2 regions of the Faecalibacterium sp. AF28-13AC genome follow, and region 1 is predicted to be linked to the other one. Evidence: riboswitches for the same ligand, from Rfam matches in the RefSeq annotation. Region 1 holds a riboswitch; the other holds the start of a gene.

Evidence for each region. A riboswitch is a leader RNA that binds a small molecule or an ion and turns the genes downstream of it on or off. The one in region 1 is predicted to bind FMN.
Region 2: it holds a riboswitch for FMN, as region 1 does, so the genes downstream of both, ribD (bifunctional diaminohydroxyphosphoribosylaminopyrimidine deaminase/5-amino-6-(5-phosphoribosylamino)uracil reductase RibD) here and DWY95_RS05180 (ECF transporter S component) in region 1, are expected to answer to the same signal.

Annotation. Positions count from the first base shown of each region.
Region 1 is NZ_QUFG01000003.1:144,381-151,736, forward strand. Features, by position in the region: gene DWY95_RS05170 (phospho-N-acetylmuramoyl-pentapeptide-transferase) at 1-938, opposite strand, end outside; gene DWY95_RS05175 (MATE family efflux transporter) at 1,141-2,559, shown strand; gene DWY95_RS05180 (ECF transporter S component) at 2,614-3,213, opposite strand; FMN riboswitch at 3,358-3,478, opposite strand; gene DWY95_RS05185 (mechanosensitive ion channel family protein) at 3,596-4,684, shown strand; gene DWY95_RS05190 (ZIP family metal transporter) at 4,757-5,386, opposite strand; gene DWY95_RS05195 (hypothetical protein) at 5,897-6,157, shown strand; gene DWY95_RS05200 (chromate transporter) at 6,258-6,830, opposite strand; gene DWY95_RS05205 (chromate transporter) at 6,827-7,356, opposite strand, start outside.
Region 2 is NZ_QUFG01000012.1:45,735-53,090, reverse strand. Features, by position in the region: gene DWY95_RS14450 (CPBP family intramembrane glutamic endopeptidase) at 1-455, shown strand, start outside; gene DWY95_RS17245 (hypothetical protein) at 780-926, shown strand; gene DWY95_RS14445 (DUF6061 family protein) at 1,042-1,293, opposite strand; gene DWY95_RS17130 (hypothetical protein) at 1,515-1,736, shown strand; gene DWY95_RS14435 (DUF6061 family protein) at 1,837-2,088, shown strand; gene DWY95_RS14430 (low molecular weight protein-tyrosine-phosphatase) at 2,168-2,617, opposite strand; gene DWY95_RS14425 (response regulator transcription factor) at 2,614-3,030, opposite strand; gene ribE (6,7-dimethyl-8-ribityllumazine synthase) at 3,051-3,527, opposite strand; gene DWY95_RS14415 (bifunctional 3,4-dihydroxy-2-butanone-4-phosphate synthase/GTP cyclohydrolase II) at 3,549-4,745, opposite strand; gene DWY95_RS14410 (riboflavin synthase) at 4,758-5,399, opposite strand; gene ribD (bifunctional diaminohydroxyphosphoribosylaminopyrimidine deaminase/5-amino-6-(5-phosphoribosylamino)uracil reductase RibD) at 5,363-6,487, opposite strand; FMN riboswitch at 6,639-6,753, opposite strand.

The DNA of each region.
Region 1 (7,356 bases):
GTCAGCAGAAGAAGCCAGGCCGAAGCCACCGCCTGCAGGATGAGCCAGCGGGCCACCACCTGCTCATCACTCCAGCCCATCCGCTTGCGCACATGGTCATGCAGCGGGGTCAGGGTGTGTTTGAGGATGCTGATGTGTAAAAACCGCTTGAAGCTGATCTTCAGGATGCCCAGGCTGCCGTCCACGATGAAGACCAGCGCTGCCAGCAGGAAGGAGAACGGGTGGCCGCTCTTGAGCGCCAGCACCGCGAGAAAGAAGCCCATGGCGCGGCTGCCCGCGTCCCCCATCAGCAGGGTGGAGGGCTTGGCATTCATCCACAGGTAGGCCAGCAGTGCGCCGATGAAGACGATGGCAGCGGTGCTGTAGTCCCCCAGTTCCTCGCCGTAAGCCAGCAGGAAGGTGCCGATGCTGACCACCGCCAGGCTGGCCGACAGGCCGTCCACACCGTCGGTGCAGTTGACGACGTTGATGCTGGCCCAGATGAGGACGACGATGAGCACGAGGTAGAGCGGATACGGGATGGCAAAGCTCCACTGCAAAAAGTTCACGGTGGTGCTGTTGAAGTTCAGGTAGGTCACACCCGCCACAATGGCGATGACGAGGTCGATGAGGCCTTTTTTGTATTCGTTCCAGGCCACCTCGGAGGCATCGTCAAAATAGCCGGAGAGCATGGAGGCAATGAGCAGCACGGTATAGATGATATACTCGGTGCGCAGCGGAACCACCGCCAGCGTGACCAGCGCGATGCAGAGCACGAAGATGAGGCCGGAGCCGCGGGCCTTGCCTTTGGAAAGCTCGCCGTTCACCGCAAATGCGCGGCCATGGTCGTGGGGGAGCTTCTCCCGGAAGACCGAATCCATCAGCGCCGTCAGCGCAAAAGCCAGCAAAAATCCCAGCGCGTCCACGGTGCGCTGACTGCCCGATAACAGTTGGAGCATACGATTTTCCTCTTTCCCGGAGCCGCACACAGCGCCGCTCCTGTTGTTTCACTCATAGGTAAGGAAAGTGTATCACGCCCGGCTGAAAAAATCAATCTCCTGCGCACAAAACACGCCGGTTTGACATTTTTCATGCTTCCTTATATAATAGGTATACTCTGTCCCCCTGTGCGGGGCATTTTTTATGCGAACAGGAGAAGCCATGACACTTTCACTCGAACAGCTCTCCTCCCGGATGCGCCGGGGGGAGGACATCCCCTTGCGGGAAACAGCGCAGGTCGTGCTGGCGCTGAGCGTCCCTTCCATTTTGCAGCAGATGGTCGTCACCGCCATGGAATACATCGACGCCGCCATGGTGGGCCACATCGGGGCCGAAGCCACGGCCGCCATCGGCATCGTCAGTTCCAGCACCTGGCTGCTCCACGGCATCCTGGTGGGGCTGTACACTGCCTTTTCCATCCAGATCGCGCAGTATCTCGGCGCCGACCGCCAGGCCGACGCACGCGGTGTGCTGCGGCAGGCCATGCTCTTCAACCTCATCCTGGGTCTGGCGGCGGCAGGGTTCGGCATCGGCATCAGCCGCTTTCTGCCCGGCTGGCTGGGCGCTGACCTCTCGCTGCAGGCCAACGCTTCCGCCTACTTTGCCATCTGGTCGGCCGCCCTCCCCTTCACCATGGCCATGGGCATGTACGCCGCCATGCTCCGCGCTACCGGCGACGCCCTGACGCCCGGCCTCATCAGCGTTCTCGTCTGCGGGCTGGACGTCGTGTTCAACTTTTTCCTCATCAACCCCACCCGGACGCTGCCCCTCTTCGGCACCCGCGTCACCGTCTGGGGTGCCGGGCTGGGCGTTCCGGGTGCGGCGCTGGGCACCGCTCTTTCCAACGTGATCGGCGGGCTGCTGGCGCTGACCATCCTGCTGCTGCGGGACGGCCCCCTCTGCATCCGGAAGCCCGGCTCCTGGAAGATCACCCGCGCCTGTCTGCTCAACCTCTGGCGGGTGGGTGCCCCGCTGGCCGCAGAGCGCGCAGCCCTCTCCTCGGCGCAGGTGGTGCTGGTGCGCATCGTGTCGGGGCTGGGCACGGTGGCCATCGCCGCCAACAGCCTCGGCGTCAGTGCCGAGGGACTGTGCTACATGGCCGGTTACGGCATCCAGGACGCCGCCATCGCCCTCATCGGGCAGGCTGTGGGTGCCAACCGGAAGGACATGGCCAAGCGGTTCGCCTGGCTCTGCACCGGCATCGGCATCGGCATCATGGCGCTGTCCGGCATGGGGCTGTGGGTGTTTGCCCCGGCGCTGATGGGCATCTTCACCGCCGACGCCGCCGTCATCGCGCTGGGTGCGCGGGTGCTGCGCATCGAAGCCTTTGCCGAACCGATGTTCGGGGCCAGCATTGTGGCCAGCGGTGCCATGCAGGGCGCGGGCGACAGCACTGCCTGCTTTGTGCTGAACCTCGTCAGCATGTGGGGCATCCGGCTGACGCTGGCATCCTTCTTTGCGCCCCGGTTCGGGCTGGCGGGCGTGTGGGGTTCCATGTGCTGTGAGCTCTGCATCCGCGGCCTGCTCTTCCTCTTCCGCCTTGCCCGCGGCAAGTGGCTGGAAAAAGGAGCCTTAGCTTAAAAAAGACCCTCTCCGGCATTGCGAAGCAATGCCGGAGAGGGTCTTTTCCTTTTTTTACTTTCTGCCGTGCAGGATGGGCGACAGCGGCTTATAGATCACCATGCAGAGCACTGCATCCAGCAGGCCCTTGACCAGCGTGAAGGGCATGTTGAAGATGACGAGGCACTTGATGAGGCTGTCTGCCGAGGGCAGGATGGCCTGGTACATGCCGAGGATGGCTTCCAGCGGCATGTGGTAGAACTGCACATAGGCCGGATAGGTGATGAAGTAGTTGGACGGCACACTGAACACCGCCATGGCCGCTGCACCGATCAGCGCACCGAGGATGGCCGTTTTGCGGCTCTTGCGGTGCTTGTAAATGCAGCCCGCCGTGACCGAGAAGACCGCGCCAAGCATGAAGTTGCACAGCTCGCCGACACACGCGGTGCTGGTGCCCTTGATGACGATGTGGAGCAGGTTCTTCATGAAGCTGATGACGGCGCCGTACACCGGGCCCAGCGCAAACGCACCCAGCAGGGCAGGCAGATCGGAGAAGTCCATCTTGACGAAGGACGGGATGAGCATCGGGATGGGGAACTCGATGAACATCAGGATGAAGGCCACCGCGCTGAGCATGGCGGCTACGGTCAAGTTGTGGGTCGTGTTTTTTTTCATGGTAATTTCCTCCCGTGGGGCGCATGGCCCCGCTCAATTGAACTGGAAAGCCCTTTTCGCGCCGTACCGGAACCGGGAAGACAACCAAAAACGCGCCCTGCCGCAGCAAACACTGCAACAGGGCGCGCAAACAATTCGATTTGTCTGCCGTTTCTTGCATCCGGACTATACCGTTGGCCCCGGAGTCACACCGGGTCAGCACTCTTTGGGAGTGGTCGCGGGCTGTACCGCCAGTGGGGAATCGCACCCCGCCCTGAAACGAACTTTCTGGGCAGAGTATAACGCGCCGGGCTGCACTTGTCAACCCCCAATTTCGGTTGCCCTTTCCGCGCGCTTTATGGTATACTGGGGCGTAATATTTTATTTCCGAGGAGTTTTTGCCATGATCTTTTCCATCCGCGATCTCGCGTTCGAGATTGGTTCCCTCTATCTGGAAGGCTGGCTTGCCCTGGCGGCGCGCTGTGTCTGTGCGCTGCTGCTCTTTGCCGCCGGGGCGCTGGTCTCCCTGCTGCTGCGCAGGAAGCTCTTCCCCATCCTGCAGGCCCGCAGCTGGCATTTTGCCGCCACCCCCATCCTGCTGCGCAGTCTGGAGCGCCCGCTGGAACGGATGGCCGTCTTCACCGGCCTCTACCTTGCGCTGACCAGCCTGCCGTGGGCCATCACCGGCCTGCCCAGATTCCTGCTCGTGGCCTACAAGGTCGTGATGAGCTTTCTGTTCTGCGAGGGTCTGTATCAGGCCTCGGATGTGGCTGACCTGCTGCTAGCCTCCTGCAGCCTGGAGATCCGCTCCAACAAGACCCTGCTCGCCCTGCTGAACACGACCTACAAGGTGCTGGTGGTCGTGCTCGGCGTTGCCACCATCGCGCAGGTCATCGGCTTTCCCATCGGCAGCATCGTCGCCGGTGCCGGTCTTGTCGGTCTGACCATTTCGCTGGCCGCACAGGAGAGCGCCAGCAACCTGTTCGGCGGTCTGGTCATCCTGCTCGACAAGCCCTTCTCGGTGGGCGACTGGATCACCGTGGGCGAGATCGAGGGCGAAGTCATCGATATCAACTTCCGCTCCACCCGCATCCGCGCCATGGACAAAACGGTCAGCATCGTCACCAACAGCAAGATCTGTTCTTCCACGGTGCAGAACGCTGCGATGCGCACCATGCGGCCCTATCGGTTCACGCTGGGCGTCACCTACAACACCACCCGCCCCCAGCTGGAAAAGCTGATGGCTGACCTCAAGACCATGCTGGACGAAAGCCCCTACACCCAGAATGGCAGCAACATCGTCCGGCTGACCAGCTTTGGCGATTCCAGCATCAACATTCTGGTTTCCGCCTATCTTCAGACGAACGCCTATGCCGTCTTCCTCGAAGAGCAGAACGACCTGAACCTGAACATCATGGACATCATGCAGGCCGACGGCGTGGACTTCGCCTTCCCCTCCACCAGCGTCTACATCGAAAAATCCGGCTCCTGAGCTGCACCCTTCCGCTCCCTCTCACGAGGGAGTTTTTTGTTTGCGGGAAGATGGAGTTTTCGTGCATCGCACTCACAATGCCACATCCAGCGCCATCATCAGCGCAAAGCCCAGCACCACACTGATGACCCCGGCAGGCTCATCAGCCTCCACGGCTTCGGGGATCATCTCCTGCGCCGTCACGCAGACCATGCACCCGGCGGCAGCGCTCATCAGCCAGGGCAGAGCGGCCTGCACCCAGCCCGCCAGAGCCAGCGCCAGCAGCGCCCCCAGCGGCTCCACCAGCCCGGAGGCCAGCCCTGCCCCGAACGCCCGCTTCCGGCTCTCCCCGTTTTGCAGCAGCGGCAGGCTGACCGCTGCGCCCTCCGGAATGTTCTGCAGCCCGATGCCCAGCGCCAGAGCCAGCGCGCCGCTCATGGCGTCCACCTCCCCGGACAGCGCCAGCGCAGCCGCCAGACCCACCACCATGCCTTCCGGCAGGTTGTGCAGGGTCACGGCCAGCACCATCCGGCCGCAGTGCCCGGCCCCGGCACCTGTCAGCAGCGTCCCCGCCGCCTGTTCCAGCCGCAGCAGGCCCACTGCTCCGATGACCAGCCCCGCCGTGGGCGGGAGCCATGCAGGCAGCGGCCCTTCCTCCGCCCGCTGGATGGCCGGCAGCAGCAGGCTCCACACACTGGCCGCCAGCATGATGCCCGCCGCCATGCCGCAGAGCATCCGCCGCGTCTTCGGCTCCTGCGTCGGCCGCATCAGAAAGACACCGGCCGCCCCCACCGTCGTGCAGCAGGCTGGCAGCAACAGGACCGTCGCCAACAGAAAAAAGATCCCGTTCAAAACGCATTCCCCCTTCCCGCCGTTCTATGCAGGAAAGAGGAATGTGGTGAACGGTCTTCTCTGTTCTGTTTCCCATTATACACTTTTGCCATCCCATAAACCGGATATTCAAACTATGATTCTGCACCATTGGCGCAGCGGCTTTTGTGCGTCCTTCTTTTGCCTGGTTTTGCAGATTTTGTGAAAATGACAGCCTGCTAAAAAAGCCTTGACTTTTGGGCAATATTTCTAACAAATGTGCAGATTTTCCTTTGCGAATGCAATCTTTGCCGAAAAGCCCTTGATTTTTTTGACAAACGGACTAGAATATCATTTTGCAGAACGATCCCGCCTGTGAGGGGTCGGCTGTGAATTTTTTGGATCGTAAGGAGATTTTGGAATATGAAACTCAAGAATGTTGCTGTTGTCGTTGCTGCTCTGGTTCTGGCTGTTGGTATGACTGCCTGCGGCGGCTCTTCTTCCACTGCCGCTTCTTCTACCGCAGAGTCTGCGGCTTCTTCCGTTGCTTCGGTTTCTGCTTCCTCTGAGGCAGCTTCCAGCGAAGCCGCATCCTCTGAAGCTGCATCTTCTGAGGCAGCTTCTTCTGAGGCAGCTTCCAGCGAGGCTGCTTCCTCTGTGGCTGCTTCTTCCACTGCCGCCTAAGTTCTGATCTTGTCCCGTTGCAAATAGCAGAATGCCGCCCTGCAGGCTCTCACCTGTGGGGCGGCATTCTGTTTTTTTACTGCCACTTCTCCCGAATGGGTCAGACGCCCCAGAACAGGATACCCAGCCCTGCCGCCAGAACGATCATTCCGATCGGCGAGGGGGCTTTTTTTATTACCTTTTTGTAGGCGAAGTGCACCGCCCACAAAAGGGCAAACACCGCCGCCGACCGGGCCGAAACGGAGACCCCGCCGCCCACGGTCGTGAAGCCCGCCAACGTGGAGAGCGCCATGGTCAGGGCCGTGGCCAGGATCATCGCCACAACGCAGGGCCGCACCCCGGAGAGGAAGGCTTCCACCCCTGCATACTTCATCAGGTTTTGCAGCACCGCTGCGATGAGCAGAATGATGACGAACGAAGGCAGCACCACGCCCAGCGTGGCGAAAAACGCACCCAGCAGCCCTCCTTGCGAGGAGCCGACGAAAGTTGCCATGTTGACAGCCAGCGGGCCGGGGGTGGACTCCGACACTGCGATGAAGCTCAAAAAATCGCTCTCGGTCAGCCAGCCATGCGAAAGCACAGTCTCCCGCACCAGCGAGATCATCCCGTAGCCGCCGCCAAAGGAGAGCGCCCCGATCATGAGAAAGTTCAGGAACAGCTGCACATAGATCATCTTCCCGCACCCGCTTTCTTCACAAGATAGAGCAGCACTCCCGCTGCCCCGCTGAGCAGGATGTAGTAGATGGACGAAAATGACACCGCCGCGACCGAACAGCCCACCATGGCCGCGATGACCGCCGCCAGGATGCAGACGTTGAACGCATTCCGTTCCAGCTGGCGCAGCATCTTCAGCCCCGCTGAGAGGATGAGGTAGATGACGCAGACCTGGATGCCCCGGAACGCATGGGCCACCACCGTCAGGCTCAGAAAGCGGTCAAAAAACAGCGAGATGCAGTAGATGACCACAAAGGACGGGATGCAGACGGCCACCGTGGAAGCTGCCGCTCCGGCGGTGCCGTCGATCTTATAGCCGATGTAGGTGGCGCTGTTCACCGCCACGGGGCCGGGCGTTGACTCGGCGATGGCGACCATATCCAGAAATTCCTCTCTGGACACCCACTGTTTTTCCTCGACGAATTCGTGCTCCAGCAGGGCGACCATGGCATAGCCGCCGCCAAAGGTAAACGCGCCGATCTTCA
Region 2 (7,356 bases), on a different contig from region 1:
TAGCGGCATTATTTTTACCATATATGTGGCTCTATCGATCTGGAAATCTGAATTATCAGGGTTTTACAGTGGATGCGTTTCGGCAGACCGGTTGGAGTATAGAAACATCTGCAGTTATACTGATATGGGCGATCGTGCAGACTTCGCTGTCGGAGGAAATCCTGTTCCGGGGGTTTCTTTGTAAACGCCTGTGCCATAAATTTGGAGAGAAAACAGGGAATGCCGTTCAGGCACTCATTTTTGGTATGGTACACATTACTGCGCTGCCAGACAAGAATATCCCTGCGCTGTGTGTCATAGTGCTGCTAACGGGTGGAATAGGCTATGCCTTGGGATGGCTTTCATTGCAAAAGGCACAGGGAAGTATTTTGTATGGCTGGGCAATCCATGCGGCTGTGAATATTCTTTCCCCCATTATGGTTTTCACATTCTTGTTGCCCAAGGGTACGGCGTAACAAAGCATAAGTGTTGGAATGCCAACGGTATCATCATCCACTTCTGTCAGACCTCTCGCATAGATCCCTGCTGCCTGACAGCACGTACTCTTTTGGGTGACTTTACTTGCATCTTGCTGGATGAACCCGAAAGCAATCTTGACGAAAACCTGAACATAGCCTGATCAATTGCTTGTTAAAACTCTAGGAAAAAAGTTGATTCTCGTTATTATTCACAGTGCCTCCCATGATGCCGTAGCAGATAAACTTACGAGATTCGTACAGGAATGATGCATCAGGTACAATCATGCTAAACTGTCTGCGGATCGTCAAAGGAGTGTGCGTTTGAACAAAAAGAAAAAGTCCACAAACATTTCCCCTTACCCCGATGAAGCCATCGAACGTCTGGCACGGGCATTCTACCCGGCGATTCTTGCCTGCTGGAACAGTGAGGAAGGACAACGGGAGTTTGCCGCATGGCAGGCGGAATAGGCTCATATTGCAACCAAAGAAAAACAGGAAGTTCCCGTTGGGGAACTCCCTGCCTTACTTATCGTGTGTGGATTTTTGCAGGGTGCGTCCTTCGGGGCGCACCCTGTTTTTGCGTTTAGTCCTCTAATCCGTGGTTCCCAGCCACGTTCTTCAGATATTCCTCCGGTTCGCTGTTCAGAATCAAGTCTGCATACGCCAGAGGGTCATTATAGATGAGGTAGTCCAGCTCTGACCGCTGCGCCATGGTAACATCCAACGCATCCTCGACCCCGGTACAGTCGATAGAGATTTTTCTCCCATCCCGGAGCAGCAGCTCCACACAGCCGGTGTCCATGTTGAAATGGCAAGCTCTTTCATCGTACTTCATGTTTGTGTCCTTTCTGCCTTACGGCACTCTTACAGTGGTCTGTCGTGCTTTCTTATGATAAGGTCTAGGACGTTTTTCGATGGAAGCAAGGGATTCGTTCTGTTTTCCAATGAATACAAAAAATCCGAACCCTTCTCCTATCGGAAAAAAGTTCAGATTTTGTTGTTGTGGTGCACCTCCAGGGACTCGAACCCTGGGTCCACTGATTAAGAGAAACCGACGTGCAACAATCATCAATTTCCAGAATTACACAAATTCATCATTTTTATCGTTTTATCGTAAATCAGCATTTTGCATCTGCTGCATTCTTTGCACCTGTTATCCCATCTTGCATCCGTTATCCAGCCGTTCCGGTGTGCAAAAATGTGCAGAGCCAAAATCAACCCCTTAAAACAGGCATTGGGTTTTTATACAAAGCCGGGAAAATGGCCGCTGCAATCTAGCCTGTTCAGACCGAGCATCAAATGTACATCAACAACCATGATTCATGGCAGGGATTTGGACAATCGAACAGACACTACCTTATATAGAAAGAGGTTCACTATGAACAAACTGCATTCCTGCTGCTTCAACATAAACACAAACCGAGTGGAAGCCCGATTTGCGGACGGCTCTGCCGTTGCCATCGACTGCACCGCCATTGAGGACAAATACGGCAACACCCCGGCACAGCGGGCAGAACTGGACTGGCTGCTGTACCATAAGCCCTTGGAGTATGCACAGATGGTGCTGGATGGGGAGATCAAACGTTTCCTGTCACTCGGCTGCGACCACGGCAGACTGGAAGATCAATGACATAACAACCACAGCCCCGCCTTGGCGAAGGAGAAGCCAAAGCGGGGCTGTGGTTTAATGCAGGAGAAATGAAAGGAACTTAGCGCAGTTCTTCAAGCAATGCCGTACACCCTTCCAGCACATCCTGCCATGTGGCTTCAAAATCTCCCGTGAACCATGGGTCTGCTACCTCACGGGGCTGACCTGTATGCGCCATCAGCAGAGAGACTTTATGCTGTGGGTCATCGCCGACAAGCCGCAGGATGTCGCACAGATTGCTTTCATCCATGCCAATCAGATGATCACACCGTGCATAATCCAGCCGGGTCATCTGCCGAGCGGTCTTGCCGTTGCAGTCGATGCCATGTTCTGCCAGCTTCTGCTGCGCAGGAGGATAGACCGGATTTCCGATCTCCCATGCACTGGTGGCGGCTGATGCGATTTCAAATCGCTCGGAAAGCCCTGCCTTGGACACAAGGTCTTTCATGATATATTCGGCCATCGGGCTTCGGCAGATATTTCCCAGACAAACAAATAAGATTCTGGTCATTCCGGGTCGTTCTCCTTTTTGCTCCTAAAGGTATAGCCGCCGTGGGTGGTGCGGATAAAGCTGCCGCAGTCGGCCAGCTTCTTTCGCAGATTGGAAACGGTATTTGCCACGACCTTTAAGGTGTCGTCACAGTTTTGTCCCCACACAGCACGAAAAAGCTCTTCTTTTGAGAAGATTTGTCCTTCGTGGGAAGCAAGCATCAGCAGCAAATCGAACTCCAGTCGTGTAAGGGAGATTTTTCTGCCGTTGCATGACACTTCGTGGGTCATTCCATCCAGTGTAAGCCCCGGAAGAACCAACTTCTCCCATGAATCAATGGATATTTGCTCTGCCTCGATGTGCTCTCGTTCCAGAAGCATCCGGATCTTCTGCTCCAATTCCGGGTCAGGCTGTCGGGTTTTTATAACAATCATGGCAAACTCCTGCGTGTATTTTACTCTGCGGCGGTATCCATTTCCCGGAGCAGGTTTACCATCTCGATGGCACTGACCGCGCAGTCATAGCCTTTATTACCTGCTTTGGTGCCTGCCCGCTCGATGGCCTGTTCGATGTTTTCGGTGGTTAGAACACCAAAGAGCACGGGAACTCCGCTTTCCAGTGAAACCGTGGCAATGCCTTTGGAAACCTCATTGCACACATAGTCGTAATGGCTGGTAGAGCCGCGAATCACGGCACCAAGACAGATCACAGCATCGTACTTTCCGCTTTTTGCCATTTTGGAGGCGACCAGCGGAATCTCAAAAGCACCCGGAACCCATGCAACATGAACATCAGCGTCCTGCACATCGTGCCGGAGCAGACCGTCCATTGCTCCGCTCAGAAGTTTGGACGTGATAAACTCGTTAAAACGGGCTGCTACGATACCGATCTTGATATTCTGAGAAACCAGCTTGCCTTCAAACGTTTTCATTCTTAAATACCTCTTTCGTTGTTAATATTCCAGAATATGTCCCATCCGTGCCTGCTTCGTTTTCAGGTAAAACAGGTCATACGGGGTCGCCGTCATCTGAATGGGTACGCGCTCGGAGATCTCCAGCCCAAACTCGGAGAGCTGATATACCTTGTCCGGGTTATTGGTAAGCAGGCGCAGGCTTTTTACGCCAAGTTCCCGGAGGATCTGCGCGCCGAGATAATACTCCCGTTCATCTCCATGGAACCCCAAGGCAAGATTGGCTTCCAGCGTATCCATGCCCTGCTCCTGAAGCTCATAGGCACGCAGCTTGTTGATCAGACCGATGCCCCGGCCTTCCTGCCGCATATAAAGCAGGATGCCCCGGCCTTCTTTTTCGATCTGTGTCATGGCGGCGGCCAGCTGCTGGCCGCAATCGCAGCGCAAGGAGCCGAACGTATCGCCTGTCAGGCATTCGGAGTGGACGCGGCACAGAACATCCTTTCCATCGCCAATGTCGCCCTTTACCAGTGCAATGTGATGTTCTCCGTTCAGGCGGCTCACAAAACCGTATGCTTTGAAGGTGCCATACTTGGTAGGCAGGTTCACCGCTGTCACCTGATCGACCAGTTTATCGTGACACTTGCGGTACTCCTGTAAATCACGGATGGTGATGAATTTGATCTGGAAACGCTCTGCCAGCTTTGCCAGTTCAGCGGTGCGCATCATCGTGCCATCCTCCCGCATGATCTCGCAGCACAGGCCGCATTCTTTCAGCCCTGCCAGACGGCACAGGTCAACGGTTGCTTCCGTGTGACCGTTGCGCTCCAACACACCGTTCTTTTTTGCCAGAAGGGGGAACATATGGCCCGGTCTGCGGAAATCTTCTGCTTTTGCGTGATCGTCCACACAAGCCATCGCCGTAATGGAACGCTCTGCGGCAGAAATGCCCGTAGAAGTAGAAACGTGGTCGATGGACACCGTAAATGCCGTTTCATGGTTGTCGGTGTTATGCTGCACCATCTGTGGAAATTGCAGCTTCTGGACGAAAGCCTCGGACATCGGCATACAGATCAGACCTTTGCCGTGGGTCGCCATAAAGTTGACGTTTTCGGTGGTGGCAAATTCGGCAGCACAGATGAAGTCCCCCTCGTTTTCACGGTCGGGGTCATCCGTTACCAGAATGATTTTTCCTTGTCTCAGGTCTTCCAAAGCTTCGGGAATGGTATTGAAGTTCATTGTAAACGCTCCTTAAAAGCCGCAGCGCAGCAGCATTTCTTTTGTGAGTGTGTTTTGTTTCGGTGCTTCCGGTTGAAGCAGCTTCTCAATATATTTTCCGACAACGTCGGTTTCCAGATTGACAAAATCTCCTTTGTGCCGCTGGTGCAGGTTCGTCTGACGGACAGTGTGCGGTATCGTGGACACGGCAAAGCCCGTGGGTTCCACTGCAGCCACGGTCAGGCTTATGCCATCCACCGTGATGGAACCCTTTTCGACGACATAGCGAAGGATCGCGGGATCCGCATGAATGGTGTACCAGACAGCGGTATCGTCCTTTCGGATGTTGGCAATGCGTCCGACGCCATCCACATGGCCTGCTACGATGTGTCCGCCAAAACGTCCGTTGGCCGGCATGGCACGTTCCAGATTGACCGCACTTCCAACGGTGAGCTGTGCAAGTGCAGAGCGGTTCAATGTCTCGTGCATGACATCCGCAGCAAAGCTATCCGGGAAGAGCTGCCTGACGGTCAGACAGATGCCGTTGACGGCGATGCTGTCGCCGATCCTGGTTCCTTCCAGAACCGTTTTTGCACGAACCGTCAGTACGGCGGAATGCTGTCCCCGATTGATGGATTTTATTGTTCCGACTTCTTCCACAATTCCGGTAAACACGGGTACTCCACCTCACTTTCGATCAGGAAATCTTCGCCAAGCTGTTCCAATCGGCTGTTCTTCAGGCGGAATGCAGCATCCGGAAGCGGGATACCCGCACCCTCGATGGGTGTTCTGGCATCCCTTCCTCCGAACAGCTTCGGGGCAATGTAAGCCTGTACCTGCTGCACGATGCCACTTTCCAGTGCAGACCAGTTCAAGGTTCCGCCGCCTTCCAGCAGAATGCTGTCGATCTGCTCCTGCCCCAGCTGTTCCATCAGTTGCAGAAGATTCACATGACCGCATTGCTCTTCCAGAAAAAGAATCCGGCACCCGGCCTGTTGATATGCCGCCTGCTTCTCTGGGTCGCCGCAGCAGGTCGCAAGAATGGTGGGGACCTGTTTGGCGGTCATGACCACCTGTGATTGCAGCGGTGTCCGCAAATGTGTATCGCAGATGATCCGGACAGGATCACGGCCACCCTCTATCCGACAGGTCAGCAGCGGGTCATCTGCCAGAATGGTTCCGACTCCCACCATAATGCCGCGGAATCGGTGCCGCTGCCGTTGAACATGATTCCGGGCAATTTCCCCGGTGATCCATTTGGAAGCGCCTGTGTATGTGGCGATTTTTCCGTCCATCGTCATGGCGTATTTCATGGAAACGAAGGGGCGTTTTGTGGTGATATAGTGGAAGAATACCTTGTTCAGCGCATCGCATTCTTCTTGCAGAACATTTTCGGTCACATCTATGCCGTGTGCGCGCAGGATTGCAATTCCTTTTCCGGCTACCAGCGGATTCGGGTCAGCGGAACCCACGACCACCCGGTGAATGCCCGCGTCCAGAATCGCATCCACGCAGGGCGGCTGCTTTCCGTAATGGCAGCACGGCTCCAATGTCACATACAGGGTCGCTCCCTGCGGATCTTCGGTGCAGGATGCCAGCGCATTGCGCTCCGCATGAGCCTGACCGTATTTCTGGTGCCAGCCCTGTCCGATGATCCTGCCCTCTTTTACGACCACGGCACCCACCATCGGGTTGGGCGATGTCCACCCGCAGCCCTTTTTTGCAAGCTGCAAAGCCAGACGCATATAGTCTTTGTCGTTCATCGTGTTGCCTCCAAAAGAAAAAGCCCTGAACAAAAACGTTCAGGGCAAGCCGAAAAAACACAAGGGATCCTTGTGCAAAAAAGAAAGCTCCAGAATGCAAACGCATCCCAGAGCAGCCTCCACAAGCGCAGGACCGTACGGGTTCTGCACTTGATATCTTCTTTCATCCAGACTGTACTGTCGGCTTCGGAGTTTCACCGAATCATGCCTTACGGCTCGTGGGCTGTACCACCGGTAGGGAATTGCACCCTGCCCTGAAGATTTATGATTTAATTACAGCGGCATTATAGCACGGCTTCTTTCGGATTGCAAGGGCATTCTGCAAACCGGGACGAAACCGGGATGAAGATGGTTTGAGGGTGGGAATGAAACTTTTGGGCTGTTGTTGCCTTGTCAAGAGGGCTGGCACCGTCCAGCCCTCTCTCTTTTTGCCAAAGTTTTCCTCGTTTTTTCTTGCACCCTGCCGAAAGTGGCGTAGCCTCAAAGTTTTTTGTTGACACGGCTCGATTTTTGTGGTAGTCTATCCCAAAAATTGAATATAACATGTTTTTACATATTCGTTCAGCCCCTGCGGGGCTGAACATCTTGGCTTGCAGCCGTTACATAACTGACTAGCATGACCTTCCAGAAAAAGCGAAGGCAGGGCTGGTCTGTTTTGTGACGGCTTTTTTATTGCTGTTTTGCCCGTTGCACCTTGAAAACCGCATGACCGTCTGCATGGGATACCCGGTGATGACCTCGCAAGAGCGAGCCGGAAAACGCCGCCGGAAGGGGGCAGGAAATCCATGCAGGGAGAACGGCTAAACGTTGATTCCTCAGTTACCAGAAAACAATGTGGTCAAATTGACCACATTGTTTTTCCGTAACGC